Regions from separate parts of the Micromonospora sp. NPDC047762 genome, predicted to be linked through region 3. Evidence: riboswitches for the same ligand, from Rfam matches in the RefSeq annotation. Region 3 holds a riboswitch; each other region holds the start of a gene.
What was found. Region 3 has a riboswitch for cyclic di-AMP ahead of ACGF3C_RS15935 (coiled-coil domain-containing protein). Riboswitches for the same ligand answer to the same signal wherever they lie in the genome.
Positions count from the first base shown of each region.

Region 1 (7,292 bases), on a different contig from region 3:
CCGCTGGCGAAGAGCTCGCGGGCCTTCGCGATCAGGGCGTCCCGGTTGCGGCGGGCGTCGGCGCGCAGTGGCTTGGCATCGGTCACGTGGGGCTCCAGGTTGACAAGTGGAGACTGTCTCCATATTTTTAGAACCGGAGACAGTCTCCGATTATAGGGTACGAGGTGCCGCGTGAAGATCTTGATGTTCGGCCGGGGCGTCATCGGCGCGACGTACGGGTGGGCCCTGGAACGGGCCGGGCACCACGTCGAGTTCTATGTCCGGCCGGGGCGGGCGGCAGCGTACGGCGATGCGATTGATCTCGACCTGCTCGACGCCCGGCGACGGCCGTGGGGGAAGCGCGTCGCCGAGAGGTGGCCGGTGCGCTACCGCGAGTCACTGGAGCCGGACCATGACTTCGATCTGATCGTGCTGAGCGTGCAGCACTACAACTTCGCGGAGGCCGCGGCCTTCCTGGGGCCGCGCGTGGGCAACGCCACTGTGCTCGTCTTCAACAACCTCTGGGTCGAGCCGATGACCGCGACCGAACACCTTCCCGCTGACCAGGTGGCCTGGGGCTTCCCCGGGGCTGGCGGCGGCTTCGGCGACGACGGTGTGCTGCATGGGGCTCTGCTGCCCGTGGTCTTCTTCGGCACTCTCGACCGGCCGCCGACCGAACGCGAGCGGGCCGTGCGCCAGGTGTTTCGCGAGGCGGGGTTCAGGCTCCAGGAGAGCTCCGACTTCCGTGGCTGGCTGTCGATCCACTTCGTTCAGAACGCGGGCCTGCACACACAGAGCCTGAAGCAGGGCTCGTTGTCCAAGCTGACGCCCGGCAACATACGCGAAGCGATCCTCGCCATCCGCGAACTCCTGCGGCTCGTCGAGGCTCGCGGCGTTGATCTGCGGCGGCACCGCAGCGAGCTACTTCCTTTCACCGCGCCCGTCTGGCTGGCCGCACCGGTGATGGCCTGGCTGTTCAGGCACTTCCCGCCGATGCGCCTGGTGATGGAAGCCCACGCCAACCCCGAGGAGCTGCGCGCGGTCTGCCGCGACACCCTGGCGGAGGCGCGCAGGCTGGGCGTTGAGGTGCCCCGACTGGAGGCGGCCGAGCCCTACTTCGCTGCCGAGAGAGCGGCCTAGGCATCCACGCGCTGGTGCTGAAACGCCTCAGGCATGGGCCGAAATGAGTCGCGTACGGACCGACGCACCTGTTGGATCTCGACATGGAGCATGAGCTTGTTCGTCCCCGAAAGGCGCGTCCCGGGGACCACCTCGCGGTCCTCTCACCGTCCTTCGCCGCCGCCGGTGCCTTTCCGGTGATCCACGAGCAGGCCATGCGACGGCTTGCCGACCTGACCGGCCTCGTACCTGTCGAATACCCCACCACCCGCCAGGTGGGTGCGACCGCGGCAGCGCGTGCGGCGGACATCAACGCCGCCTTCGCGGACCCCCGGGTACGCGGCATTCTCGCCGTCATCGGCGGTGAGGACCAGATCACCGTCATTCCTCACCTGGACGCCGACCTGGCCCGTGCCGACCCGAAGCCGTTCCTCGGCACCAGCGACAACACCAACCTGCACCACTGGCTCTGGGGACTCGGCATCGCCAGCTTCTACGGCGGGTCCTCCCAGGTGCACCTCGGCCCCGGGCCTGCCGTCGACGACGTCCACGTCCGGTCGCTGCGAGCGGCGTTGCTCACCGGGGAACGTCTGGAGATCACCGACCCGGGTGAGTCCGAGGACATCGGCGTCGACTGGGCAGATCCGCAGGCGTTGAAGTCGTTCGGAGAGCGCGAATCGACGGAGCCGTGGAGCTGGCACGGGCCGGCCCGAGCGGTCACCGGCCGCACCTGGGGTGGCTGCCTGGAGGTCATCCAGTGGATCCTGACGGCGGGACGCTTCCCGTTCCCCCCGGAGGTCCTGAACGGCGGGGTGCTGATCATCGAAACCTCGGAGGAGCTTCTCCCCGCCCGCGAGGTCGGCTGGATCGTCCGATCACTGGGTGAACGCGGTCTCCTCAGCGCCGTCGACGCCGTCCTGGTCGCCCGTCCGCCGGTCTCCGACCACACCCGTCGACCCCCGGCCGCAGATCGGGCGCGACTTCGCGAGCAGCAGCGCGACACGGTCGTCGACGTGGTGACCCGCTACAACCCCGAGGCGGTCGTCTGCCTCGGGGTGCCGTTCGGCCACACCAAGCCACAATGGATTCTTCCGCATGGTGGCCCGGTAACCGTCGATGGCGTGGAACGTCGCATCTTCGCCGACTACCGGTAGAGGCCGTCCGGCAACGTGGCCTACGCCCGCCTCACCGAGCGGCCGTCCTTCCTCGCTGCCCGAATGCGGTCCCGAGACTGAGAACGGGCGCTTACCCACCACGCCTCCTACTGCCCGACCTCTGGGGGGTGCGGGCCTCCTGGCGGGTGGTGAATCCAGTGGACCGGCACCGACCGTGGCGGAAAGCTGTGGGGATGGAACCGACACAGACGGCGCTCATCGTGCCGATACCCGAGGCCGAGGAGGCGGTGGGCCCCTTCCGGGCATCGCTCGACCGGGCCGCCGGATGGGGGGTGCCAGCGCACGTGACCGTCCTCTACCCGTTCCTGCCCCCGCAGCAGCTCGATGAGCAGGTCTTGGCCGTACTGCGCGAGACCATTGCCGGGATCCCTCGGTTCGACGTCGCACTGACGGACGTCGGCTGGTTCGGTGACACGGTCGTCTGGCTTGCTCCGCAGCCAGCTCGCCCGTTCCGGGAGCTCACCTCGGCCGTGTGGCAGCAGTTTCCCGAGGCGCCCCCCTATGCCGGGGCGCACAGCGATGTGGTGCCGCACCTGACCATCGGTCACGACGCCGCCAAGCCCACGCTGAACCACGCCGCAGAAACCATCTCCACGTACCTGCCGATCAACGCGGCCATCGACAGAGTCAGGCTCATCGCCGGAACACCGGACATCAGCCCTTGGCGCACCGTCTTCGAGTTCCCGCTTGGCACCACACCACCTGCGCCGGCTGGCACGGCAGTCACAGCGGCCAGGGCCTCGATCGGGGAGCGGGTGACGGGCGACCGTCACGTCAGCTAACCAGGTGACCGACGTACTGACTGTGAATCAGCAGAAGGCGCGCGGGGCAGGGCGGTACATCCGTTGTCGGGTGCCGCTCCTGACGTGCAACCACCCACGGCAAGCGCAAGAAGCGATTGGAATGGATGAAGGCCCAGGTCGGGAACATGTCCTGACCTGGGCCTTCATCGTGGAGCGGGTGACGGGAATCGAACCCGCACTGTCAGCTTGGGAAGCTGATGTTCTGCCATTGAACTACACCCGCAAGCGGCACCACTGTACCCGAGTCATCGAGCCCGTGCACCCAGGCACCCCCGGTGACCGCAGGTGTCCGCGGACCGTGCCGCTCGGGTCGGCCGGGGTGATCGACTCGGTTTCCTGGAAGTCGGGGCATCCGGAGCGCCGGGATACCGCGGTTTCGCTGAAGTCGAGTGGATCATGCGGGAGTGGCGGCTCGCCGGGCGTGGCGGGCGTACGCATCGGTGCCGGCTCCGTCACGACGGAGCCGGCACCGATGATCTTCCGGTCGTGTGGTCAGGCGGCCGTGCACTGCACGTCACGGCTGAGGAGGGTCGGGCGCGTCTGCGGGACGGCGAGGGGCGCTGCCACCGCCGACTGGGCGTTTGGGTCGAGCCAGACCCGAACGGCCGGCCGGCTCGGCCCGAGACCCGGAATGCCCGCGATGTGCTGCTCGCGGCGGGTGAGCATGGCCACGTCGACGGTGAACTCGAAGAGCCGCCAGTCGACCTGCGGCTCGGCCCGGGCGCTCTGCGCCAGCTGCGCCACCCGGATCGGATCGGTCACCGGGCGGGCGTGACCTGCCACGTACGCCTCGTCGTCGCTCTCCTCCGCAGGGAACGAGTGCAGCGCGTAACGGCCGTCACGTTCGAGGTCGCGGCGCTTGGGCGAGTCGATGATGAAGCAGAACAGCCCCTCGGCGGTGATGACCGGGGAGACCGGATGGACGCGGGGCCCACCGTCGGCACGGACCGTGGCCAGATAGCCGAAGCCCGGCCCGTACTGCTGAAGGAGAACGCGGATCCCGTCGGCGAGTCGGGGCTCGTCGGCGGCGAATTCGGACCAGGAAGCCATGTGGGCATTCTATCGAACAAATGTACGAGCAGCGACCTCGACGCGCTGGTCCAGCACCGAATCCGGCCACTTTTGGCAACGCGGCTATGGTGGTCCGATGCTGCTCTCCGACCGTGACCTGGTCTCCGAGATCAAGGCCGGCACGCTGGGCTTGGAGCCGTTCGAGCCCACCCTGGTCCAACCCTCCAGCATCGACGTCCGACTCGACCGGCTGTTCCGGGTCTTCAACAACCACCTCTACACCCACATCGATCCGGCCATGCAGCAGGACGACCTGACCTCGGCGGTCGAGGTCCCCGACGGCGAGCCGTTCGTGCTGCACCCGGGGGAGTTCGTGCTCGCCTCGACGCTGGAGGTCATCTCCCTGGGTGACCAGCTCGCCGGCCGGCTGGAGGGCAAGAGCTCCCTGGGCCGGCTCGGGCTGCTCACGCACTCCACCGCCGGTTTCATCGACCCGGGCTTCTCCGGTCACGTGACGCTGGAACTCTCGAACGTGGCGAACCTGCCGATCACCCTGTGGCCGGGCATGAAGATCGGGCAGCTCTGCATCTTCCGGCTCTCCTCGCCGGCCGAGCACCCGTACGGCTCGGTGGTCTACGGCTCGCGCTACCAGGGCCAGCGGGGGCCGACACCCAGCCGCGCCTGGCAGCACTGGCGCACCTGGCCCACCCGTTAGGACCAGAACGACGAGGGCCCGCCGCGAGGAGATCGCGACGGGCCCTTCGGTCACACTGGGTCAGCCTGGACGGCCATAGCTGTGGATCGGGCCGTCGTCGACCTTCTTCATCTTGACCGGTTGACCGGCCTGCGAGGCGTGCACCACCCAGCCGCCGCCGACGTACATGCCGACGTGGTGGATGTCGCTGTAGTAGAAGACCAGGTCGCCGGGGCGCAGGTCACCCTTGCTGACGTTCTTGGTGACCCGGCTCTGCGCGGCGGCGTTGTGCGGCAGCGACACGCCAGCCTTCGCCCAGGCGGCCAGCATCAGCCCGGAGCAGTCGTACGAGTTCGGACCCTCGGCACCCCAGACGTAGGGCTTGCCGATCTGCGCGCAGGCGAACTTGACCGCGGTGCCCGCGGCACCGCCGGGGTAGCTACCCGGGCAGGGCGCCGGGCGCAGCGGACCGCCGCCGCCGCTGCCGTACACCTTCAGGCGCAGCTTCTGCAGGCGGTCGATCTCGTCGTTGATCTGCTTCTTCTTCGCCGCCAGCTGAGCTTCCGTGCGGGTCAGCTGGGCCACCATCTCGTCCAGTGGCGCCTTCTGCGCGGCCAGTTGGTCGCGCAGGTCGGCCACCTGGCGTACGTCCTTCTGCTGGTCGTGCGCGAAGCGGTCGAGCATTTCGAGCTGGCCGACCACCTCGCTGGGCGACCGGCTGCCCAGCATCGCGTTGACGGTCGAGACGTTCTCACCCATGTAGGCGCGTACGGCAAGGGCGCTGACCTTGTCCATCGCGGCGTCGACCTGGCGCTCGAGCGGAGTGATCCGGGCGGCCAGGGCGTCTGCCTGCTTGCGCTTCGCGGCGAGGTCGATGCGGGTGGCGTTGTGCCGTTCGATGATCGGTTCGAGCTTGTTCCAGTCGGCGTCGATCTGGCGCTCGATCTCGGCGACGGAGGGGTCGGCGTGGGCCGCCGTGGCGCTGCCGGTCAGAACGACGGCGACGCCGGCCAGCGCGGCGAGTGCGGTGGTGAAGCGGGACCAGCGTGGGCGCGGCACGATCGACGCCGGGCCGGCTGATGCCGACCGCTCGGACGACGGCCGCGGGGCATGGAGTGCCACCGGGGTTCCGTACTCCTTCTTCCTGACCGCCTACCGGGTTAGCTGACGGGTTCGGGCGGGAAGTCGGCGCCCTACCGCAGTGGCTGCGGATTCACCCCGAGGGACCTGGGTCCCCGGTTCGCTCGGAAACGACTCGGCGGTGTCGGTCCGTTACCGCCCGGGGTGGGCGGAGCTGCTGTCGGGCCGACAAATGACCAGAGTAGAGACGCCCGTTACCGATCCGCAACCCGTGCGGCCGTGACACTCCGTACGGATTGGACGAGGTCACCGACCGTGTGTGAAGAATTCTTTCCGTACACTTCGATAGATGGAAAGGTATTGACGCGAGCTCCCGGACGGCGCGATGGTGACCTGACCTCACTCCGCGAGAATCTAGGGGGTTCGATGCACCATCCAACCCTGTCGACCGGCTGGCGCGCACTGCTCGCCGCCACCGTGGTCGCCGCCGCGACAACGGTGCCACTCTCCGCCGGCCCGGCCGCCGCCGCGCCCACCACCGACCGCCAACAGCAGTACGCCGACGCGGCCACCGAGTACGGCGTACCGGCCGTCGTGCTGCTCGGCGTCTCCTACCTGGAGTCCCGTTGGGACACCAACGCCGGCACACCGAGCACCAGTGGCGGCTACGGCCCGATGCACCTGACCGACGTGCGGCACGTGGCCGCCCTACCCGGACGCGCTCACCACGACGCCGGCGCCGAGGACCCGCGCGGCGACGGCTCCCGGCCGGCCCGGGTGCCCGCGCCCCGACCGGTTGAGGCGCCCGCCCCGTCCACCGCCGCGTTGCAGACCGTCGACGCCGCCGCCGCGCTGACCGGCGCCGCCCCCGAGGCACTGCGTACCGACGCGGGCCTCAACATCCGGGGTGGGGCCGCGCTGCTGGCCGCGTACCAGAGGGATCTGGGCGCGCCGGTCGGCGCGGACACCGACCCGGCGGCCTGGTACGGCGCTGTGGCCCGCTACTCGGGCGCGGACAGCGCCGACGCCGCGGCGGCCTTCGCCGACGAGGTCTTCACCACCATCGGCGCGGGCGAAGCCCGGGTGACCGACGACGGCCAACGGATCACCCTGCCGGCCCGGACGGTGCGGCCCGAACGTTCCTGGCTGGACCGGCTGGGCCTGCGCCGGCTGGCCCGCCCGGACGGGGTGGAGTGCCCCCGCACCATCTCCTGCGAGTGGATCCCGGCGCCCTACGAGGCGTTCGGCGAGGGGGACTACGGCAACCACGACCTCTCCGACCGGCCCGCGCGGCAGAAGATCGAGTACATCGTCATCCACGACACCGAGGCGAGTTGGGCCACCACCCTGCAACTCGTCCAGGACCCGACCTACGTGAGCTGGCACTACTCGCTCCGCTCGGTCGACGGGCACATCGCCCAGCACGTGAAG
Region 1 is NZ_JBIDCQ010000001.1:836,508-843,799, forward strand. Features, by position in the region: gene ACGF3C_RS04110 (TetR/AcrR family transcriptional regulator) at 1-86, opposite strand, end outside; gene ACGF3C_RS04115 (2-dehydropantoate 2-reductase N-terminal domain-containing protein) at 184-1,119, shown strand; gene ACGF3C_RS04120 (LD-carboxypeptidase) at 1,314-2,252, shown strand; gene ACGF3C_RS04125 (2'-5' RNA ligase family protein) at 2,447-3,055, shown strand; tRNA gene ACGF3C_RS04130 (tRNA-Gly) at 3,226-3,299, opposite strand; gene ACGF3C_RS04135 (pyridoxamine 5'-phosphate oxidase family protein) at 3,569-4,126, opposite strand; gene dcd (dCTP deaminase) at 4,224-4,802, shown strand; gene ACGF3C_RS04145 (NlpC/P60 family protein) at 4,863-5,903, opposite strand; cyclic di-AMP (ydaO/yuaA leader) riboswitch at 5,917-6,052, opposite strand; gene ACGF3C_RS04150 (N-acetylmuramoyl-L-alanine amidase) at 6,288-7,292, shown strand, end outside.
Region 1: it holds a riboswitch for cyclic di-AMP, as region 3 does, so the genes downstream of both, ACGF3C_RS04145 (NlpC/P60 family protein) here and ACGF3C_RS15935 (coiled-coil domain-containing protein) in region 3, are expected to answer to the same signal.

Region 2 (7,292 bases), on a different contig from region 3:
GATCGCCGTTGTGGTTGCCGGACATCTCGGCGACCACGAACGGTCGCTCCCCGGCGCCGACCGCGTGCGGTCCAATCTTGATTGTCGCTGTCATTCCGACCTCTGCTCAGGTACGCCCGCACCGGGGTGCGGTGGTGCTGTCGTCGTCCACCCGGCGGGCGGACGACCTGGAAAATCAGCACGCCGGGAGCAACCCCGGCTCCCGGCGTGCTCAGCGGTGGGGGCGATCACGGCAGCCGTCCGCCGGCCAGCGCGTCGCGCCGCTCCGGCGCGAGCCCACCGTCGCGCGTCGACCCCGCGCTCGCCCCTCGCCCCGGGTCCTCGTCGGCGGCGAGCGAACCGCCCCCGGCGCCGCCCACTGGGCCGGATCGACGCAGGCGACCAGCGACCCGGTGGGCCTGGCGCAGCGCCGAGTACGCCACCCAGTCACCCCGCCCGACGAGGCGGTGCTTGAGCCCGGTCACGCCCGATGGCAGCGGGTAGCCGCCGGTGGGCAGGTAGCGACGGTAGTGCGCGGCGGCCCGGTGGAAGAAGCCGCGCCGCAGGTGTGGGTGCAGCCGGCCATCGTTGCCCACCACCACCAGGTAGTGGCTGATCATCAGCTCGAACAGCTCGGCCTGCAACCGCTCGTCCGGGTGCTTCCGGGCGACCCAGTCCATCAGCCGCTCGTACTGGGCGAAGGCGTCGAAGTGCCGGCCGCTGCGGGTGGAGGTGATCGCGCCCTGGCGGCCCTGGCGGTACAGGTAGCAGACCCGGTCCAGCACGGAGATCTTCTCGGCCCCGATCAGCAGGGGGTGGCTGAACGGGATGTCCTCGTACCAGCCGGGGAAGAACCGCAGCTCCAGCTCGTCCATGAAGTCCCGGCGGACCACCTTGTTCCAGGCGGTGTGCTGCACCCGCAGCAGTTGCGGCTGGTCGGCCAACCGGGTCACGCCGGTGATCCCGCGCAGCAGCGGGCTGCTCGCGTCGACCTCCCGCCGGCCGTCCTCGTGCACCCGCAGATGGTCGAGCATCAGCACGTCGGGCTGGTGCTGGCGCAGCCGGTCCAGCACCGCGGCGATCGTGCCCGGTGGCAACCAGTCGTCGCTGTCGACGAACCAGACGTACCGGCCGTTGGCCACGTCGAGCCCGGCGTTGCGGGCCAGCCCCAGACCCACGTTGCTGCTCAGGTGCACGACGCGCACGCCGTCGCGGCTGACCGCGTACGAGCGGAGCATGTCACCGCAGCCGTCCGGGGAGGCGTCGTCGACGGCGATCAGCTCGACCGCGTCCGACTCGCTCGCCGGGATGTCGGCCCGGATCGACTCGAGGCACTGGTACAGGTACGCCTCGACGCCGTACACGGGCACGACGATGCTCAGCAGCGGTGCGTGCGTCGGCTCATTGACCACGTCCGCCACCTTCGACGACCCGGGTGACCGGCCCCGGAACCTGACGTTGCCGCCGATGGTGGACTCTCTGAACTCCCGCCCAGCGGGAGGTTAACGCCGAGCCGGTGGGCGGTTTCCGGCCCGGGGAGCGCGGCCTCGTGGGGCGGGTGGGATGCGTCCGGTTCACCCGGGAGTGACCCGGTAGGGTGCCTCGGTGCGGCCCTGCCGGGTCGTCGTGGGCGTCGCCGTCGCGCCGTCCGACGCCGCGCCGAGGAGGCTACGACAGTGCTGGTGACCCTGCCGAGCGCCGGGATCCCGGCATGACGAGCGTCGCCGCGACGTCGGCCGCCCGGCCCGCACCGGCCCCGCCCCGGCTGCCCTCGCTGACCGGGCTGCGGTGGATCGCCGCTCTGCTGGTCTTCGGCTTCCACGCCGGCACCATGCGGATCATCGCCGAGCCGGACTACAAGGCCGTCATCGACGCGCTGTTCACCCTCGGTCTCTCCGGGGTGCAGTTCTTCTTCATCCTCAGCGGTTTCGTGCTGGTCTGGTCGGCCCGCGAGGGCGACTCGCGGCGTACGTTCTGGCGGCGACGGATCGCCAAGATCTACCCGAACCACCTGGTGCTGTTCGTGGCGACGCTGGTGGTCGCCTGGTGGTTCGCCGACCCGGTCCTGCCGGCGGCGGCGTTGGAGAACCTGCTGCTGTTGCAGGCGTGGGACCCCCGCCCGGGCTGGTTCTACAGCATCAACACCGTCAGCTGGTCGCTGTCCTGCGAGTTCTTCTTCTACCTCTGCCTGCCGCTGGCGCTGCCGCTGCTGCGCCGGGCCCGGCCGAAGCTGCTCTGGGCGCTGATCGTCGCGCTGCCGCTGCTGATCCTCGCCCTCTGGCCGGCGCAGGAGTTGGTGCCGGAGGTGAGCCGCTGGTGGTTCACCCAGATCTTCCCGCCGGTGCGGTCGCTGGAGTTCTGGTTGGGCGCGGTGGCGGCCGAGTTGATGCGCCGGGGGCTCTGGCGCGGTCCCAAACTGACAGTGGCCAGCGGGATCTTCCTGGTCACCTGGGTGGTGGCCGCGCAGTGGATCCGCGCCGAGCTGTGGACCACGCTGCTCGCGGTCGCGTACCTGTTGGTGATCACCGCCGCCGCGGACGCGGACGTGCGGGGTCGGCGCTCGCCGTGGCGGTCCCGGCCGCTGGTCTGGCTCGGTGAGGTCTCGTTCGCCTTCTACCTGGTGCACGTGCTGGTGATGACGAGCGTGCTGCGTTGGAGCGGAACCTGGGGGATCGGCTTCGGAGGCTGGCGTGGCCCGGCCGTGGTGCTCGGTTTCCTGGCGGCGAACCTGATCCTCGCCGGGTTGCTGCACCGCTTCGTCGAAACCCCGATGATGCGCCGGCTCGCGCCGCGCCGCGCGGATCGTCCAGCACCCGTCCCGCGACAACGCACGGCCGGCGACGACGACGCGCGAGACCCCGCGAGCATCGCCCGCGGCGAGGTCGACGGACCTGCCCGCGAGGTCGGTCAGGCCGGCGGTCGATCACCGTACGTCGACCTGCGCTGACGGCGTCCACCCTGGTCAAAGGGGTCGGCGCGGCGTGATCCGACACGCCCGTGGTCGATGCGCCCGGGTCGGCGCGAGGCGTAGCGTGGGGACGTGCTTCCGGTCGCGTTCACCTGTCCGCTGTGGTGGGTGGCGCGCTGGGCGACTCGGGTGCTGACCAGCCTCGCCGTCGTCGCGGCCCTGGCGCTCGGCGCAGGCCCGGCCACGGCCGCCACGTCGACGCCCGGCACGGGGCCCACGTCGAGCGTGGTGCCGACCACTGTCGCCGGTTCGCTGGCGGCCTCCTGCCGACACGCCGCGCCAACGGGGTCAACCGTCATCAACGCCGGCCGTGCGCAGGGCGACGATGGTGCCGACGCCATCGGGTCGGGGGCACACAGCGCAGCCCGTCCGGCCCCGGCGAAAGCCACCGAGGAGTCGGTCCCGACCTGGTCGGTCGACGCGCCGGTGGCGCTCCCCGGCGATCAGGGCACCATCGCGGCCGGCGTGCCGCCGGCCAGCGCGGCCGAATCTGACCGGCTGCTCCTCGCCGACCGTGCGAGCGGTCGGGCTTCCCGGGCCCCACCCGGGCGCTGAGCCACCGGGACGACCGTCCCGCCGCCGCGCCCTGTCGACCCACCCGCTCCCTGACCCGCCGACCCGTGGCCCGCCGTGGCCCGCTGGTCGGCGCGGCTTTCCATCGCACTGCTCTCTCCCCGAGGTGCCGACCATGGAGACCGTCGTCTTCTACCAGTTCGTGACCGAGGTGCCGCGGGCCGCCGCCATCTGGTCGACGCTGTTCCTGCTGACGCTGGGCCTGCTCACCGTGCTGGCCGCCCGCCCCGAACGGGCCCGGCCGACTGGCGACCCGGTCCCGGCCGGGCCCACTGCCCAGGAGTTGGCCGCCGCCGAGGCCGTCGACAGGCGCCGCTACGCCGAGGAGGTGGCCGTTGCCGCGGCCCGCGCGGCCACCACGGCCAAGCGGCGGCGTGCCGCCTGGCTGGCCGCTCAGGAACAGCTGGAGCAGGCCTGGATCGGGTACGACGAGGCGGACGCCGCCGCGCGTCGCTTCGCTGGCGCGGGGGCACTGCCCACCCCGCAGACCCCGCACACCCCCGCCGAGTACGCCGCCCGGGAACGTTATCTGCACCGGGCGGCGATGGCGGCGTACTGGCGGGGCGACCTGACCATGGCGCAGCTCGGCGACGTGTTCGGGCACCGGCGCGGCTGGGATCCCCGGCGACACCCGGTCGAGCAGGAGGTGCTGATCAGCCGGGTGATCCGGGATGCGCGGTCGACCGACTACCAGGTGGCCGCCGATCGTGAGCGGGTCGCCTGGCGCGACGCGGAGTTGGCCGCCGAGTCGGCCCGTGCCCTCGCCGAGGAGGCGTACGCGGCGGCGGCCCGGCTCCGCCCGACCCCGGTCCCCGCCCGCCGCACGGTCGCCGGGGCGTTGCGTCCCGCCGTCGTGGCACTGTGGCGCCCGGCCCGGGTGGGTTGAGCCCAATCCGTTATGTGAGGCCGGTCACCCAATCGCAAAATCGGACGTCCGGCGCGATCGACGGGATTGTTCCCGCGATTGTGGCCGCGTTCTTTGCGGCCTGTCCGGTTGTCGCCCGTAGGCGTCGCCGTAACTGGTTGTCCCATCGAGTCACATCATCGGCATTACGCGCAGAAATTGTGGCGCCAATTGGGGTTTACGCAGGTGAACCTGGCTTGGCAGGGCGTTGAGACGCCAGTAGTGTCGTCCCGTCCGGTGCGGTAACCGATCGCAAGACGCGACGCCGCATCGACCCGCTTAATCGTGATCAACGAACCGGGGACCCACCAGTAAGTCCGGGGTGAATCCGCGAGCCACGGCCCGCGGTAGGGCGTCTTCCCGCCCGAATCCGTCAGCTAACCCGGTAGGCGGTGTCGGAAGGAGTCCCATCCTCGTGCAGCACCTTTCCACCCCTCGGTTGTTCCCTCGCCTCCACGGCGCGGCGGTGCACCCGCTCATTCGTCGCGTGACGGTGAGCTGACCCCCGGGTCATCGCCTTTCCCGCCCGGCCGATCCGGGCGTTCCCCTGAGCGGTTCACACCCGCGGACCACGGTCCGCGCGCTGGCGCCTGCCCGGATACCGGTCCGGCCCCGGTGTGCCGCTCTCCCCCCGATCCGTGGAGGACCCCGTGAAGCACACCCTGCAGCGCCAGCTCCGTCGCCTCGCCACCGAGCGCCCGTACCAGATCGTCGCCGCCTCCGCCGCAGCCCTCGCGATCGCCACCACCACCGGCGCCCTGCTCACCACTGCCGACGACGCCCCGGCCGGCCAGCGCACCGCGACCACCGTCGCCGAGATGCGCAGCGACGTCGCCGCCTCCCGCAGTGAGGCTCGGGACGCGTCCCCCTCGGCCAGCGCCGCGCCGACCACGGCCGCCCCGGCCACCAGCGCCGCGTCGCCCGCCGCCAAGGCCAAGAGCAACCCCGACCTCACCCGTAAGCCGACGCCGCCGAAGCCCCCCGCGACGAAGGTGCTCGACTACGACTACGAGGCGCAGAACACCTACTACAACTGCGGCCCGGCGGCCACCCGGAACGCGCTCAGCGCCGCCGGCATCGACCGCACCCAGGAGGAGCTCGGCGCCGAGCTGGGCACCACCGAGATGGGAACCAACTCGGCCGCGGACACCACCCGGGTGCTCAACGCCGAGGTGAAGGGCTCCCCGTACCGGACCCGGATGTTCCCCGGCGCGCCCAGCCCGGCCCAGATGGACCGGCTCCAGGCCGACGTGGTGAAGGCCGTCACCGACGGCCGGGGCGTGGTGGCCAACGTCGTCGGGGACGCCGTCGACACCAACGGCGGGTGGCACTCCTACGGCGGTGGGCACTACATCGCCGTGGTGGGCTACAAGGACAACGGTCGCACCGTGCGGATCGCCGACTCGGCGAACCCGGCCGACCCGTCGTACTGGATCACCACGATCGACCTGGCCAACTGGATCACCAGCCGGGGCTACTCCGCCTGACCCGGGCACCCTGACCGCCGCGGGCGCCGTCTCCCACAAGGGGCCGGCGCCCGCGGCGTTTGTCCGCCCGGCCCGCCATCGACGGCCCTCGTACCCGACCGTGAACCGTGGGAGACTGCGGCCGTGGTGGATGAAACGGGTGGTCACACCGGCCGCGGGCCGGTCCTGCTGCTGCTGCACGGCATGGGAACGACCGGGGACGTGTGGTTGCCCTGGGCCCCGTACCTTGAGCAGCACTGGCCCGGGCGGTGGCTGGCACCGGACCTCGCCGGCCACGGCTGGGCGTCGCCGCTGCCCTCGTACTCCTTCGCGGGCTTCGCTCAGCAGATCGCGCGGGCCCTCGTCCCCGACGACCGGCTGGTCGTGCTCGGGCATTCGCTGGGTGGGGTGGTCGGCCTGGCGCTGGCCGCCCGCGACGCCGGAACGCCGGTGGACGCCGTGGTCGGGCTGGGCATCAAGGCACTCTGGTCACCCGCCGAGCTGACCCGCGCCGCCGAGCTCGCCGTCCGACCGGTGAGCTGGTTCGCCACCCGCACCGAGGCGGCTCGCCGCTACCTGCGGGTCGCCGGGCTCACCGGTCTGGTCCCGCCGGACCACCCGGTGGTGGAAGCCGGGCTGCGCCAGGTCGACGGCCGGTGGCGCCTCGCCATGGACCCGGCCGCCTTCGCCGTCGGCGAGCCCGATCTGGCCGTGCTGCTGGCGGCGACCGACGTGCCGGTGGTGCTGGCGCGCGGGGAGAACGACCCGATGGTCACCGACGAACAGCTCAAGGAGTACGGCGTACCGGTCGCCACGCTGCCCGGTCTCGGACACAACGCGCACGTGGAGGACCCGGCGGCGGTGCTGGCGCTGCTGGACCCGTACCGCTGAGCGGCTATGCCGGTGCGGTCGCGGTGAGCGCCTCGGCCGGCGCCAGCTCCCGGCGGGCGGCGGCCAGGAACGCCTCGGCGTACGACTCGGCCGGGAAGTCACCCAGGTAGCGGCGGCGGGTGGCCCAGCGGGCCTCGGCCAGCGGGTCGGTGTCCAGCAGGGCGGTCAGCACCTCGTCCACGTTGGACATGTCCCGACGCAGCACGTAACCCGACCCGGCCAGCGGGAACCGCTCCACGAACCGGTCGCCCTCGTCGCCCATGTCGGTGACCGCGTACGGCTTGCCGGAGTAGAGGAAGTCCGAGATCACTCCGGACACGTCGGAGACCAGCGCGTCGGCGGAGTTGACGCACTCGGTCAGGCTCAGCTCCCGAGCCGCCGCGCCGACCATGTGCTGGCGGCCGGTGCGGGCCCGGTCGGCGACGAGCAGTTCGGTCAGGCGGCCCAGTTGCCGGGCCGAGGCCGGGTTCTGCGTGGTGTACGGGTGGGCTCGCAGGATCACCGTCGCGCC
Region 2 is NZ_JBIDCQ010000003.1:316,901-324,192, forward strand. Features, by position in the region: gene pseI (pseudaminic acid synthase) at 1-94, opposite strand, end outside; gene ACGF3C_RS12300 (glycosyltransferase family 2 protein) at 228-1,391, opposite strand; gene ACGF3C_RS12305 (acyltransferase) at 1,691-2,926, shown strand; gene ACGF3C_RS12310 (hypothetical protein) at 3,020-3,502, shown strand; gene ACGF3C_RS12315 (hypothetical protein) at 3,636-4,406, shown strand; cyclic di-AMP (ydaO/yuaA leader) riboswitch at 4,691-4,831, shown strand; gene ACGF3C_RS12320 (C39 family peptidase) at 5,063-5,911, shown strand; gene ACGF3C_RS12325 (alpha/beta fold hydrolase) at 6,035-6,781, shown strand; gene ACGF3C_RS12330 (CDP-glycerol glycerophosphotransferase family protein) at 6,786-7,292, opposite strand, start outside.
Region 2: it holds a riboswitch for cyclic di-AMP, as region 3 does, so the genes downstream of both, ACGF3C_RS12320 (C39 family peptidase) here and ACGF3C_RS15935 (coiled-coil domain-containing protein) in region 3, are expected to answer to the same signal.

Region 3 (7,292 bases):
ACTCCACGTCGTCGACCGTGTCGTCCCGGCTGCCGGCGGCCCGCGCGGCGGAGCCGACGGCCCACCCGACCGCCGCGCCGACGAGCGCGGCGCCGATCAGGAGCGTCCAGGGCAGTGCCGGCTGGCGGCCGGCGAGCGCGTCGAAGGCCAGCGAGGCGCGGCGTCGCGCCTCCTCGGCGGCGGAGCCCACCAGGTCACCCGCCCCGTCGGCGAGGTCGCTGCTGTTCTGGCGGGCCGATCGGGCGGTGTCCCGCACACTGTCACCGGCGTAGCTGACCGCTGAGAGCAGGTGCTCCCATGCCTGGTCCGCGATCCGCTCCGGCTTGCTGCGGCGGTCCAGCAGGTTGGTTCCGAACATCGTGGTTACCTCCTCAGGTGCCGAAGCCGCCGGCCACTTCGGACTTCGGCGTCTTTCCAGCGCGTCACGGTGTCGCCTACCCCGCAGTGCCCCGGGTCAGCCGGACGCAAACCCCGAGCTGCACGCAGCACCGGTAGCCCGGCGCGCCGGGAACCTGCGCGCCACCGAATCAGCGCACCACTGACACGGCGACACCTCGGGCGAAGTCGTCGTCATCGTCGTCATCGTCGCCTCCCCCGCCGAAACCGCAGGCCAGGACGAGGGCGAGCAGAACACCGACGCCGGCCAGCCCGGCAAGTCGCTTGATCATCGAAGATCCTCTCCGTAGCGGTGGTGTCCAGGCCGATGCTAGGGCGCGTCGGCAACCGGGGGGCGCGGGCCGCGCCGGCCGACGGTGGGCGACACGCCGACGGCACACGGGGCGGGCGTACGTCATGGGCCGCATGTCGGGCGCGCCGGTTCCGGACCGCTACCCTGGTTCGGCGGCGGGCCGGTCCCGACTGATCGCCGATGGTCAGATAACGAAAAGTCTTGAGTAATCAGATACTGAAAAGTACGGATATGGGTGGCTTTGTGGGCCCGGATCCGTGAATTGCTCATCCCGAGGGGTGGCGACCGAGGCCGTCAGAGGAATACTCTCGGTCGCGGCCCGCGTACTGATGAGGCGCCCGGGGGACGGGCGGGTGGAGGTGCTCGCGTGAGCCTGTCGATCGTGAAGTCGGTTCTGTCCGGTGGTGTCGTGGAGATCGCCCCGCGGGGTGAGATCGACGTCGACACAGCGTACGAGGTGCGCGAAGCGATCGCAGAGGTGCTGGCCAAGGGCCGCCCGCTGCGCATCGAACTCAACATGAGGTTGGTCACCTTCATCGACTCGGTCGGCATCAGCGCCATGGTCGCCGGCTTCCAGACGGCCGAGGTCAGCGACGTCAAGCTGGTGGTGACCCAGCCGAGCCGGTTCGTGCACCGGCAGCTCTGGGTGACCGGCCTGCTCGGCCTCTTCGGTGCCCCGGAGCCCTACTTCGCCGGCGCTGCCACCCCCGAGGTGCTGCCCGGCGCCTGAGCGCGCCGGGTCTCCCCGTCAGGGTTGCTCGTCCAGACCGGTCAGGTCGATGTCGGTCGCCTCGGTGACCGCTCGGATGGCCGTCACCGACGCGTACCCGGCGGCCAGCAACGCCACGTCCGTGCCCGGCTGTGCGGCCTGCCCCGGCTCCTCCAGCGAGGTACGGACGAACCCGTGGCCGGATTCGGCCACCGTCATCTGCACCTGGCCGAAGCTGGCCAGGGTGCCGCGCCGCACCCCACGCAACTGCCCGTGCGGCAGGTCCGGGGTGTTCACGTTGAGCACGCTCTCCATGGGCGCGGAGGTCAGGCGGGGGAGCAGGTCCAGGGCGACCCGCGCGGCGGTGCCCCAGTGCCGCTCGGCGTCGCGTATCCGGGCTGCGGCATCCACTGCGGCGCCACCGCTCGCGGCCGTCGCCTCGCCCACGGAGAGCACGTCCAGGGAGACCGCCATCGCCCGGCAGCCGTTGCTGGCGGCGGTGAACGCGGCGCCCACGGTCCCGGAGTGCAGCACCGCCCGGCCGGCGTTGGCGCCCCGGTTGACGCCGGAGAGCACCACCGACGGCGGTGGTCCGAACGCCCCGTGCAGGGCGATCAGCGTGATGAAGCCAGGGGACCCGGCGACCCCGTACGTCGGCACCCCCGCCAGGTCCGGCAGCGGATGGTCGTTCACGACGACCCGTCCGTCGCGCTCCACGGCGCTCATCGCGGCACTGGTGCCGCTCGCCTCCTCCATCGGTGCGGCCACGACGACGTCCAGGCCCCGCTGCCTGGCTGCCCAGGCCAGCGCCTGGATGCCCGGCGCGGCGACCCCGTCGTCGTTGGTGATCAACACCCGCAGGGTCATCGCTCGACCACCCGGCCGGCCAACTCGTCCGGGGTGGTCCGCTCCTGTTGACGGCTGTCCGCCGGCACCAGCCGGACCCGGTCCACCAGGCCGGTGATCGAGTCCAGCCGCCCGGTGCCCAGGCCGTGCCGGGTCACGTTCAGGGCGCCAGCGGCGGCGCCGGTGCGAATGGCGGTCCGAATGTCGCCGCCCCTGGCCACGACGGCGGCCACTCCGGCCGTCATCGAGTCGCCCGCGCCGCGTGGGTCGGCGGCCTCCAGCCGGGGCATCTCGACCTGGAACAGCTCCCCGTCGATGAGCGCCAACGCCGGCTGGTCGGCGCGGCTCACCACCACGGTCTCGGCGCCGCCCGCGTGCAACTCGTACATGGCCCGGGTCAGCTCCTCGGTGTCGTCGCTGCGGGCGCGGCCGTCGCGGATCAACTCCTCGTGACTGACCTTGAGGAAGAACACCCCGCTCTCCAGCACCGAAGCGAGGTGATCGCCGGAGAGGTCGACCACCACCCGAGCACCGTTCGCGCCGAGGTCGGCGGCGAAGCGTCGGTACAGGTCGGCCGGTACGAGCCACGGTTCGTTCGGCCCACTGAGGATGCTCACCGAGGCCCGCAGGCCCTCGCCGAGGGCGAGGTTGTACAGCTCGTCGATCTCGTGCCGGCTCAGCGGCTGTCCGGGCACGTCGGCGATCTCCTGCCGGGAGCCGTCGCGGCGATCGTGCACGTACCCGCCGCTGCCGGAGTCACGGACCACCACCTTGAGGTCCACACCCTCGCTGACCAGCAGTGGCTCCAGCACCTGGCCGATCTCACCGCCGAGGGCGGCGCAGAGCACCACGTGGACTCCGAGGGAGAGCACCATCCGGGCCTGCCAGACGCCCTGCCCGCCGGGGTGCAGGTGCAGCTCGGGGTGGTCGTTGGGCTGGTCCACCATCACCGTCAGCTGTGGGGTGGGCGCGAAGACCATCACGTGCCCACTCATCGGTCGTCGCCGTTCATGCTGGCCGCCCTCCGGCACCTTCGGGATATTTCGTACTAACCGACCTTAATGGCGCAGGTGGTGGCAGGTCGTCGCATCAGCCCGGTCCGGCGCGGCGCTGAGGGTCAGTGGGGCGTTGCCAGCCAGACATAGGTACGGGACGATCGGGCGACCAGACGACGGCGGGAGACGGTGTGCTCAGCAGCGATACCTTCAGCTACACCGTCCAGGCCCGGTGCTCACCCGCCGAGGCGGCAGCGTTGCTCAGCGACCTGACCCGGCAGGGCGAGCTGCATCCGCTGATCGTGCGGGTTCGCCGGGTACCGCCCCGGCCCGGCGCCCATGCGAGCTACACGATCAACGACCGGTTGGCGGCCGGTCCGCTGCGCTTCCGGACCACCTACCACGCGGACGTGCTGATCAGCGAGGCCGACGAGATCGTCATGGTGGCCCGCCAGTGGCCGGCCACCACGGTGCGAAACCACACTCGACTACGCGCCGAGCCGGACGGCCTGACCCGCGTCGACGTCGAGATCACCCTGACCGCGCCGAGGCCCCTGTTCCGCTACGCGTTCCGCCAGGCCCAGGCCGCTCACCTCGCCCTGGCCACCCGGCTGGGCGCCGCCCTAGACCGCACCACCAACACCCCGCCCCCCAACCCCTGACCCACCCCGCCCCGTGGCCGACCCCGTGCGGCGCCCCTCGGCGCGCCGATCTTGCACTTTCGGCTGTCGATATCAGTGGGATGAAGCCATATGTCGGCGCAGCAAGTGCAAGATCGCGGGCGCGTAGGGCGGGCAGGGCGGGCAGGGCGGGGTGTGGGGGCGTTAGATCGGGGTTGGCGTGCTGTTGCGGGTCGGGCGGGTGGTGGGACGTCGGCCCCACGGCTTGTAGGTGGAGAGCACTGTCGCGATGACCATCAGGCTGGTCGACACCGCCGGCGCGATGACCAGGTCAGCGCGATCGCGGGCGGGCAGGGCGGCGCCGACCGCTCCGGCGTGACGCAGATTCGGGGTGAGCAGGAACAGCACCAGCCCGACCATCACCGTGGTGAGCACGAGCTTGACCAGCACCCAGCGGTGGCGCAGCAGGCCCCATGGGGTGAGCAGCGAGCTGGCGACTCCGATCAGCCAGACCAGGACGCTCAGCGGCGCGAACAGCACCGTGCCGACCAGGGCCGTGACCGGATAGACCACCGCCGGGTCGGCGCCCCGCTGCACGGCGACGCCGAGGGTGAGCAGCACCAGGTCGGCGCCGAGCCAGCCGAGCGAGGTGACGAGGTGCAGGGTGAGCAGCGCCTTGCGGGTGGTGGGTCGGATCCGAGGCATACCGCGATGCTGCCCGCCGGCCGCGGCCGGGTCGTCCGACGAGCGACGACATCAGGGGTACGCCCGGTGACGTAGCCCGGCCCCGGACGCACGTGATGCCTGTGAGCATCAGTGGCTCACAGGCATCACGACGCGTGGGTCAGTAGACCGACAGGTGTACGTGGTTGGTGTGGTCGGTCGACGGGGTGCCTTGCGCCCCGCTGTACGACTTCCACCCGCTGCTGGGCAGCCAGATCTGCCTGTACCAGATCACGTAGAGCACGGCGAGCCGGTCCGCGTTGCGGATGAAGTACGCGGCCAGGTTGCTGCCGTACGTCTTGTCGCCGCCGGTGGCGTTGCCGCCGAAGCCGTTCTTCTGCGCCGCGAAGTCGCAGGCCCGGCCCTTCGGGTGTTCACCCGAGCCGCTGGGGCGGTGGCACGAGACGTACCGGGTGAATCCCGCGGCCTTGGCCTGGTTGAGCGCGTGCAGGGTGCGCGGGGTGATGCAGCCGTTGGCCGGCGTGGGGTCGTTGACGCTGCACGACTCGGAGGGCCAGGAGCCGTCGGAGTTGCGCGGTGCGGCCTTCGCGTTGGCGCTGGAGGTGCCCCGGTTGGAGCCGGCGTCGGCAGTGGTCTGCGGCTTGGGCGTGGTGGCCACGGTCAGGGCCCGTTCGGCCTGCTCCTTGCGCTTGGCCATCACCGCGACCTGCTTGCGCTGTTCGTTGATCTCGCCGTCCAGGGCGACGCGGGTGCGGTTGGCCTTGTCCTTGGTGTCCAGCAGGTCGCGCAGCACCCGGTCCTCGTTGGCCGCCACCGCGTCCAGCGCGGCCGCCCGGTCCATGAAGCCTTCCGGGGTGTTGCTGTTGAGCAGCGCCGACACCGCACCGAGCCGGCCGGTGCGGTAGGCGACCTCGGCGATCTCGCCGACCTTGCCGTTGCGCTGGTCGATCTCGACCTCGATGGTCTTCAACTGGGTGCCGAGCTGCTTCTGCCGTTGCACTGAGGTGTCCAGGGCGCGCTTCGCGTCCAGGTAGCCCTTGCTGGCCGCCTCAAGCTGGGCCCGCAACGCCGGGGTGCCGCCCTCCTCGTCGGAGTCGGGTGCGGCGGCCCGCAGGCCGGTCGGGGGTGCGGCCGAGGCGGTGCCGGCCGGAAGCGCGACGCCGAGGGCGAACATCGCGACGATCAGGGCCGCCAGTCGGGCGGCGGGTGGTCGTGCTGGTGCCACTGCGCATGTCCTTCCGTCAGCCGCCGACCGGGTTAGCTGACGGGTTCGGGACGGAAGATCCCTACCGCTGACGCGGATACACCCCAGGAACATGGTTCCCCGGTTCGCCCAGGTGGGCGATTAGGCGGCGACCGCCACCGGCGCCGGGAGGGCGCCGCCTGGTGACGGCCGGGACCGAGCCTACCGGTGCGGGTGGGGCCGCTGCAGCCGATGTGACGGACGGTGCGTGCGTCACCACGGAAATCGACGAACCGGTCACCATTCGATGGAGCCGCAGGCTCCAGAAGCGGCGCCGGGCTCGATCTGCAAGGTCGCGTGTTCGATGCGGAAGTCGTCGTGCAGGGCCGTACGTGCCGCGGTGAGCACCGCGCCGACCTCCGCGCCCGGTGCCATGGTCAGGTGGGCGGAGGCCACCTCCATGCCCGAGGTGAGCGTCCAGACGTGCAGGTCGTGCACCTCGACGACACCGGGGACGGCGGCGAGCCGGTCGTGCACGGCGGTCACCTGGAGGTGCTCCGGGGCGGCCTGCACCAGGATGCGGATGGCGGCGCGGGCCAGCCGCCAGGTGCGCGGCAGGATGAACACGCCGATGGCGACCGCGACCAGAGGGTCGGCCCACCACCAGTCGGTGACGGTGATGAGCAGCGCCGCGCCGATGACGCCGACCGAGCCGAGCAGGTCACCGAGCACCTCCAGGTAGGCGCCCTGGAGGTTGATGCTCTCCCGGGCTCCGGCGCGCAGCAGCGCGAATGCGGCGATGTTCGCGAGCAGGCCGAGCACGGCCACCGCGAGCATCGGGCCGGCGATGACCTCATGCGGGTCACCGAAGCGGCGGATCGCCTCGACCACCACGTAGATCGCGACGCCGGAGAGCAGGACGGCGTTGGCCAGCGCGGCGAGCACCTCGAGCCGGTAGAGCCCGAAGGTGCGCTGCGGGTCGCCGGTGGCCCGCCGGGTCGCCGTGATGGCGGCGAGCGCCATCCCGATGCCGAGCACGTCGGTGAACATGTGCCCGGCGTCGGAGAGCAGGGCGAGCGAGCTGGTGTGCAGTGCGACCACCGCTTCGACCACCATCAGGGTGGCGAGCAACCCGAAGGCCGCCCAGAGCCGACCTCGGTGCTGGTGTGCGGCATTGGCGACGGACCCATGGTGGTGGTCATGACCTGCGCCCACGAGAACCACCTTCCGCCGCTGGTCGGGACCCGGTCAAATGTATGCTCACATCGCTATGTGTGCAAGTGTACGGGCAGGGCGTGCCGCCTGCGGCAGTCCGCACACGTCAGCCGGTCGGGTCGATGGTGGTGAGACGCTGGGTGGCCCGGGAGAGCGCCACGTACAGAGTGCGCACCCCGGCGCCCGGATCCGCCCGGATCTCGCTCGGGGCGACCAGCACCACCCCGTCGTACTCCATGCCCTTGGCCTCCAGGCTGGTCACCACCTGCAACCTGGGCGCGCCGAGCGCGCCCAGCCAACCGGCGACCTCGTCCCGGCGGGGGACCGGCGTGATCACCCCGACCGTGCCCTC
Region 3 is NZ_JBIDCQ010000004.1:419,998-427,289, reverse strand. Features, by position in the region: gene ACGF3C_RS15970 (hypothetical protein) at 1-358, opposite strand, end outside; gene ACGF3C_RS15965 (hypothetical protein) at 528-668, opposite strand; gene ACGF3C_RS15960 (STAS domain-containing protein) at 1,056-1,418, shown strand; gene surE (5'/3'-nucleotidase SurE) at 1,437-2,264, opposite strand; gene ACGF3C_RS15950 (PfkB family carbohydrate kinase) at 2,261-3,238, opposite strand; gene ACGF3C_RS15945 (SRPBCC family protein) at 3,430-3,900, shown strand; gene ACGF3C_RS15940 (hypothetical protein) at 4,063-4,563, opposite strand; gene ACGF3C_RS15935 (coiled-coil domain-containing protein) at 4,703-5,767, opposite strand; cyclic di-AMP (ydaO/yuaA leader) riboswitch at 5,773-5,904, opposite strand; gene ACGF3C_RS15930 (cation diffusion facilitator family transporter) at 6,023-6,940, opposite strand; gene ACGF3C_RS15925 (HelD family protein) at 7,047-7,292, opposite strand, start outside.

Region 4 (7,292 bases), on a different contig from region 3:
GGTCGACGCCGTGCTGCCCAGCCTGCGCCGGGCCGCGGACGAGGGCGTGGACGACATCGACGGCATCGTCGACATCCACATCGCACAGACCGTCGAGACGCTGCTCGGGCAGTCGCCCGTGCTGGCCGACGAGGTGGCGCGGGGGCGGTGCGCGGTGGTGGGCGTGTCCTACCGGCTGGCAGCCGGAGCGGTACGCCAGGTGGCCGCCGTGCCGGCCGGCTTCGCGACCCCGGCCGAATCGACCGACCCGGCCGCGCCTGCCACCGTCTGACGCGACGAGGGCCGCTCCGCGTCACGCGGAACGGCCCTCGACGGGGATCGGGCGGGTCAGAGCAGCGACATGTGAACGTGGTCGGTGTGGTTCGACGGCCCGCTGTACGAACTCCAGCCGGTGGCCGGGAACCAGATCTGCCGGTTCCAGATCACGTAGTAGATGCCGAGCCGGTCGGCGTTTCGGATGAGGAACGCGGCGACGTTGTTGCCGTACGTCCGGGTGTCGTTGTTGTGCCACGGGGAGAACCCGCTCTTCTGTAGCGACCAGTCGCAGGCGCGGCCCTTCGGGTGCTCCCACGGCCCGCCGGGGCGGTAGCAGCCGACGAACCGGTTGAAGCCGGCCGCCTTGACCTCCTTGTACGCGTGCAGCGTGCGCGGCGTGACGCAGCCGGACGTGGTGGGGTCTTTCTCGCTGCACGACTGGGGCTTCCAGTCACCGTCGGCCGTGCGACCCGGGCCGATCTTCGCGACCTTGGAGGTGGCATCCACCAGGCCGCCGGTGAAACCCTTGCCGCCGACGAGGGAGAGCGCCTTGTCGGCCTCGCTCTTGCGCTTCGCCATCAGGGCGGTCTGCTTCTGCTGCTCGCGTACCTCGGTGTCGAGGGCCAGCTTGGCCTGCTCGGCGCGGGCCTTCACCTCGTTGACCTCGGAGAGCTTCTTCTCGTTGACCATGTTGATCTCGTCGAGCAGCCCGGCGCGCTGGACGAACGAGTCGGGCGCGTCGCTCTCCAGCAGCATCGCGACCGCGCCGATCCGGCCGGTCCGGTACGCCTGGGCGGCGATCTGCCCGACCTGCGGGGCCAACGCGTCCAGTTCGGCCTTGGCGCGGTTGACCTCCGCCGCCAACTCGCTCTGCCGCTTCTTGGACTTGTCCAGCTTGGACTTCGCGGCGGAATAGTCACGGTTGGCCTGCTCGATGACGTCGTTGAGCAGCTTGGGCTCGCCGTCCTCCTCGTGCCCGGACGGTGTGGGGTTCGTCGGGGCGGCGTGCGCCGGGAACGGCCCGGCGAACACGGTCAGTGCGGCGATCACGGCCACCACGGGTGTCAACCAGCGGCGTAGGGGTGCCGTCACAATGTTCCCTTCCGTCGACCGCCGACCGGGTTAGCTGACGGGTTCGGGGCGGAAGTGGCCCCTACCGCTGACGCGGATTCACCCCAGGTACCTGGGTCCCCGGCTCGCCGGTTGGCGATTGGGCGGTGGCACCGCAGGCGCCGCTTCGCGCCTTCATCGGTAACCGGCAGCGAGGTTACCCGAGAGTCGACCGGCTGAGCTATGCCTGGATGCCGACCAAAAGCGTCATTTCGCCATAGCGTTGAGTGACCAGTGACGCGGTTCTCAGGGTGGATGCCCGATCTGGTCACGCTGAGGAGTGTCACCATGCCGTATCCGTGCTCCTGTTCGACTCCGGCCACCGGTCGGTGGCCTCGGATGGGGGTGCGGTCCGCGTCCGGTCCGGCTCGTCGGAGCCGGCCGTTCGCGGTGAGCTGAGTGCGGCCAGTGCCTCGCTGCGGTCCGGCTGGGGCCGGGGCGCGGGAGCGTCGGAGGGAGCCGTGGCATCGGTACCCCCGGCCGCGGTCACCACAGCGGCCAGCCCGGTGGTCAGCGGCACGGCGGCGATCAGGCCGAGGGTGGCGACCGCGCTGCGGACGATCTCCTGCGCGAGGAACTCACTCGTGAGGATCTGCCCGATCGGCCGCGAGTCGGCGGTGAGCAGGAGCAGCAGGGGCAGTGACGCGCCCGCGTACGCCAGCACGATGGTGTTGACAGTGGAGGCGATGTGCGCGCGGCCGACCCGGGTGGCGGCACGGTACAGCTGCAACCGGGTCAGCCCGGGGTTGGCGTTCGCCAGTTCGGTGACGGTGGCCGCCTGGGTGACCGTCACGTCGTCGAGCACCCCGAGCGAACCGATGATGATGCCGGCGAGCAGCAGACCGTGCAGGTCCACGTCGCCCTGGAACATCGACAGGGTGGTGGCGTCCTCGCTGCCGAAGCCGGTGAGGTGGGTCGCGGCCGTGGCGATCGTGGCGAGCACGCCGGTCAGCACCAGGCTGCCCAGGGTGCCGAGCACCGCGACCGACGTCTGTGCGGTGACCCCGTGGGTCAGATAGAGCACCACGAACATGATCAGGGCCGCGCCGACCACCGCCACCAGCAGCGGTGACCTGCCCGCGCTGATGCCCGGCAGCACGAAGGTGAGCAGGATGGCGAAGCTGGCGGCCAGCCCGGCGAGCGCTGCCAGACCCCGCCACCGACCGAACGCGACGATCGCGGCCGCGAAGACCACCGCCAGCCACACCATCGGGGTGCCGCGTTGATGCTCGGCGATGTTCCAGTTGCTGACGGTGGGATCGATCGGATCGGCCAGTTCGACCAGGACGACCTCGTCGCCGACCTCGACCCGGGGTGCGCCGGGCCCGTCGGGCACCGGAGTCCGTACCTGCTGGCCGGCGGTCGGCCCATCGTCCACCCGCACGTCGACGGTGCCGCACCGCCCATCGCCGACCCTCGGTGTGCCCTCGGGGACCGACGGCGCCGGCGGGCACGGCTCGCTCACCACCCGGGTGACAGTGCCGGGGTAGCGCGGCACGTCTGCACCACCATCGGTCTGCGGCGACCCGCCGCGCGGCCAGAGCAGCACCGCGGCCAGCACGGTGGCGACGAAGAGGGGTACCACAGTCACGACGAGGATCCGTCGCACCCGAGGCGGGGCGGACGGAGCGGGGTGAGTGTGGTCGGCGGCCAAGGTGAGACTCCCAACGATCCGGTGCGGAATACGGGTCAGCGGGCCGGGCGGTTCACCGTTGCGGTGGAAACGCGGCGGACGGCGGGGCGGATCGCTGCCTGACGACCGCTTGATCACGGACGGTCAGTGCTCGGCCCGGTCGGCCGGGGGCACCGCCACGACGTGGCGGCGCCGGTGCCCGACTGTGCAGCGGCATTCGGAGGGCCATCGTGGGAGATGCTAGCCAGCCCCTCCGGGGGTTGCAGGTCGTGGCGGAGTGTCGGGCGGCCGAACCGCTCGCGCGGCGGTCTCCGGGGCGGCATGTTGGAGCCATGCCCGCTCCGTCACCGCCCCACCCCGACCGACCGCGACGCGCCGAACCCGTGCCGCACGACAAGCATTCCGGGCACGACAAGCACGCCGGACACGATCCGGCGATGTTCCGCCGCCGGTTCTGGGTCTGCCTGGTGTTGACCGTCCCGGTGGTGCTGACGAGTCATCTCGTGTCGGGCCGGCTGGGCCTGACCGGGGACGTCGTCCCCGGTCGGGGCTGGGTGGGCCCGGTGCTCGGCTCGGTGGTGTTCTGGTGGGGCGGTTGGCCGTTCCTGGTCGGTGCGGTCCGGGAGGTCCGGGACCGGGTGCCCGGGATGATGCTGCTGGTCGCGATGGCGATCACCGTCGCGTACGCCGCGTCCCTGGCGACCAGCGTCGGCGTCTTCGACCTGGACTTCTGGTGGGAGTTGGCCGCGCTGGTCACCATCATGCTGCTCGGGCACTGGCAGGAGATGAAAGCCATCGGACAGGCCCGGGGAGCGCTGGCGGCGCTGGCCGCGCTGTTGCCGGACGAGGCCGAACGGGTGGCGGCGGACGGGCGGGTCGAGGCCGTGCCGGTGACCGGTCTGCGGATCGGCGACGTGGTGCTGGTCCGGCCGGGCGGTCGGGTGCCGGCGGACGGCCGTGTCGTCGAGGGCGGCACCGAGCTGGACGAGTCGATGATCACCGGGGAGTCGCGGCCGGTCGCCCGGTCGACTGGCGACCGGGTGGTGGCCGGCACCGTCGCCACCGACTCGGCGATCCGGGTGCGCGTCGAGGCGTTGGGTGAGCAGACCGCCCTCGCCGGCATCCAGCGGATGGTCGCGCAGGCCCAGGCTTCCGGTGGACGGGCCCAACTGTTGGCCGACCGGTTCGCCGCCGCGCTGTTCTACCTGGCCACCGGCACCGCCGTGCTGACCGTGCTGGTCTGGACCGCGCTCGGTCAGCCCGACGAGGCGGTGGTCCGTGCGGTCACCGTCCTGGTGATCGCCTGCCCGCACGCGCTGGGTCTCGCCATCCCGCTGGTCGTCGCGCTCTCCACCGCGCTCGCCGCACGGTCCGGGATTCTGGTCAAGGACCGGTTGGCCCTGGAGCGGATGCGGACCGTCGGCGCGGTGCTCTTCGACAAGACCGGCACGCTGACCCGGGGCGAGCACGGGGTGACCGACCTGGCGACGGCGTCCGGCGTCGAGCGGAGCGAGGTGCTGCGGATCGCGGCCGGCGTCGAGTCGGAGAGCGAACATCCGTTGGCCCGGGCGATAGTGGCGGCGGCCGGCCGTGGCGGCCCGGCCCGGGCAGCCGGGTTCCGGTCGCTGCCGGGCCGCGGTGTGAAGGCGACAATCGACGGTACGGAGTACGCGGTGGGCGGGCCGGCGCTGCTGCGCGAGCTGGGCCTTTCGCTCCCGGCGGAGCTGGAGGCCGCGACCGGGCGGTGGTCGGCGCGGGGTGCCGCGGTGTTGCACCTGGTGCGGCTGCCCGACGCCGTGCTCGGTGCGTTCGCGTTGACCGACGAGGTGCGTCCGGAGGCCCGGCGCGCTGTCGCCGAGTTGCGTGCCGAGGGTGTCCGAAACATCGCCATGATCACCGGTGACGCCCGGCCGGTGGCCGAGGCGGTCGCCGCCGACCTCGGCTTCCGGCCCGGCGTCGACGAGGTCTTCGCCGAGGTGCTGCCGTCGGAGAAGGACGATCGGGTGGCCGAGCTCCAGCGGCGGGGGTTGGTGGTGGCGATGGTCGGTGACGGGGTGAACGACGCGCCGGCACTGGCCCGGGCGGACGTGGGCATCGCGATCGGCGCGGGCACCGATGTGGCCATCGAGTCCGCCGGGGTGGTGCTGGCATCCTCGGACCCGCGCGGGGTGGGGGCCGTGGTCCGGCTGTCCCGGGCGTCGTACCGGAAGATGCGACAGAACCTGGCCTGGGCGGCCGGCTACAACGTGGTGGCGCTGCCGCTGGCCGCCGGGGTGCTGGCCTGGGCGGGCGTGGCGTTGAGCCCGGCGGTGGCCGCGGTGCTGATGTCGGCGTCGACGATCGTGGTGGCGCTCAACGCTCAGTTGCTGCGCCGGGTCCGTCTCGATCCCGCGCCGGACTGAGCGCGGTCAGCCGCGCTTCATGAGCCGGCCGACCGCCGCCATCATCTCGGTGGCCATCTCGTCGGCCCGACCCTCGGCGGCGCCCTCGTGCATGCAGTGCCGGGCGTGCCCGTCGAGCAGCCCGAGGGCCACCTTGTCGAGGGCGGCCTGGATGGCGGAGATCTGGGTGAGCACGTCGATGCAGTAGCGGTCGTCGTCGACCATCTTCTCGATGCCCCGGACCTGCCCCTCGACGCGGCGGAGCCGCGCGAGCAGCTGGTCCTTGCTGGCGGTGTATCCGCGGATCGGGGTGGGTGCGGTCATACCGACCAGGATAGCGTACCCCCAGGGGGTATGGTACGGTCGGTTCTGTTGAGATACCCCCACCGGGTACCGGTACCACGAAGGAGACGATCCAATGGTCGACACGACGTACCAGGTGCAGGGCATGACCTGCGGGCACTGCGTCAGCGCGGTGAGCGCCGAGGTCGGCGCCATCGCGGGTGTGCGTGACGTCCAGGTCGACCTCGCCGCCGGCCGGGTCACCGTCAGCAGCGACCAGCCGCTGGACACCGCCGCCGTCCGGGCCGCCGTCGACGAGGCCGGTTACGACCTCGTCGACGCGTGATCGGCGGGCCGGCGTGCGTACCGTGACGAAACTGGCCGGGTTCGCCGTCGGCCTGGCGGCGGTGTTCGGCGCCGCCTACGGGATCGGCCGGGTCGTCGACCCCGCCCCGGTCGCCGAGAGCCGGCACGACGATGCCGCCACCACCCCGACGGCGGACGAGCGGGGCGGGACGGGCGATCGGCTGCCCGGCGGGTTGCTCGTCTCCGAACGTGGCTACACCCTCGAACCGGTCGACGCCCCGGCCGACGAGTTCGCCTTCCGGATCGCCGGCCCGGACGGCCGCCCGGTCACCCGGTACGACGTGGCGCACGACAAGCAGATGCACCTGATCGTCGCCCGTCGGGACCTCTCCGGCTTCCGCCACGTCCACCCCGAGCTGGCCGCGGACGGCACCTGGCGGGTCGACACCCCGCTGGCCGGCCCCGGGCAGTGGCGGGCGTTCGCGGATTTCACCCCGACCGGGGGTGAGCCGTTGACCCTGGGCGTGGACGTGACAGTCCCCGGCGAGCTGACCGAACGGCCGTTGCCCGCCCCGACGGCCAGCACCACGGTCGACGGCTACACGGTCACCCTGACCGGTGCGCCGCAGCCCGGTCGGACGTCGTCGCTGACCCTGACCGTCAGCCGGGACGGGCAGCCGGTCACCGACCTGGAGCCCTACCTGGGCGCGTACGGGCACCTGGTGGCACTGCGTCAGGGTGATCTGGCCTACCTGCACGTGCACCCGGACGGGGCACCCGGCGACGGGCGCACCCGGCCCGGTCCGGCCGTCACCTTCCTCGCCGAGGTGCCCTCGGTCGGCAGCTACCGGCTCTACCTCGACTTCCAACACGGCGGGAGGGTGCACACCGCCGAGTTCACAGTGGTCGCCGGCGCCGCCCCGACCGGAGACGCCCCGAAACCGAGCGGGCCCGCACCGACCGGCGGGGCCGACCACGGCACCCCCGGGCACGGACACGACTGACGGGACCAGACGATGACCACCACCAGCAGACCGCTGCCCGAGGCGCCGAACCGGATCGAACTGGCGATCGGCGGGATGACCTGCGCCGCGTGCGCCGCCCGCATCGAGAAGAAGCTCAACCGGATGGACGGGGTGAGCGCCACCGTCAACTACGCCACCGAGAAGGCGACAGTCCGGTACGCCGACGGCGTCACGCCGGACGACCTGATCGGGACCGTGCAGAAGACCGGTTACACCGCGGCGCTGCCAGCCCCGCCCAGCGCGGAACCCCCGGTGGACCCGTTGCGGGGGCCGCGTACCCGGCTCTGGGTGTCGGTGGCC
Region 4 is NZ_JBIDCQ010000001.1:340,356-347,647, reverse strand. Features, by position in the region: gene ACGF3C_RS01665 (carbonic anhydrase) at 1-271, shown strand, start outside; gene ACGF3C_RS01660 (hypothetical protein) at 328-1,347, opposite strand; cyclic di-AMP (ydaO/yuaA leader) riboswitch at 1,352-1,482, opposite strand; gene ACGF3C_RS01655 (YibE/F family protein) at 1,649-3,019, opposite strand; gene ACGF3C_RS01650 (heavy metal translocating P-type ATPase) at 3,331-5,400, shown strand; gene ACGF3C_RS01645 (metal-sensitive transcriptional regulator) at 5,407-5,703, opposite strand; gene ACGF3C_RS01640 (heavy-metal-associated domain-containing protein) at 5,798-6,007, shown strand; gene ACGF3C_RS01635 (hypothetical protein) at 6,021-6,971, shown strand; gene ACGF3C_RS01630 (heavy metal translocating P-type ATPase) at 6,984-7,292, shown strand, end outside.
Region 4: it holds a riboswitch for cyclic di-AMP, as region 3 does, so the genes downstream of both, ACGF3C_RS01660 (hypothetical protein) here and ACGF3C_RS15935 (coiled-coil domain-containing protein) in region 3, are expected to answer to the same signal.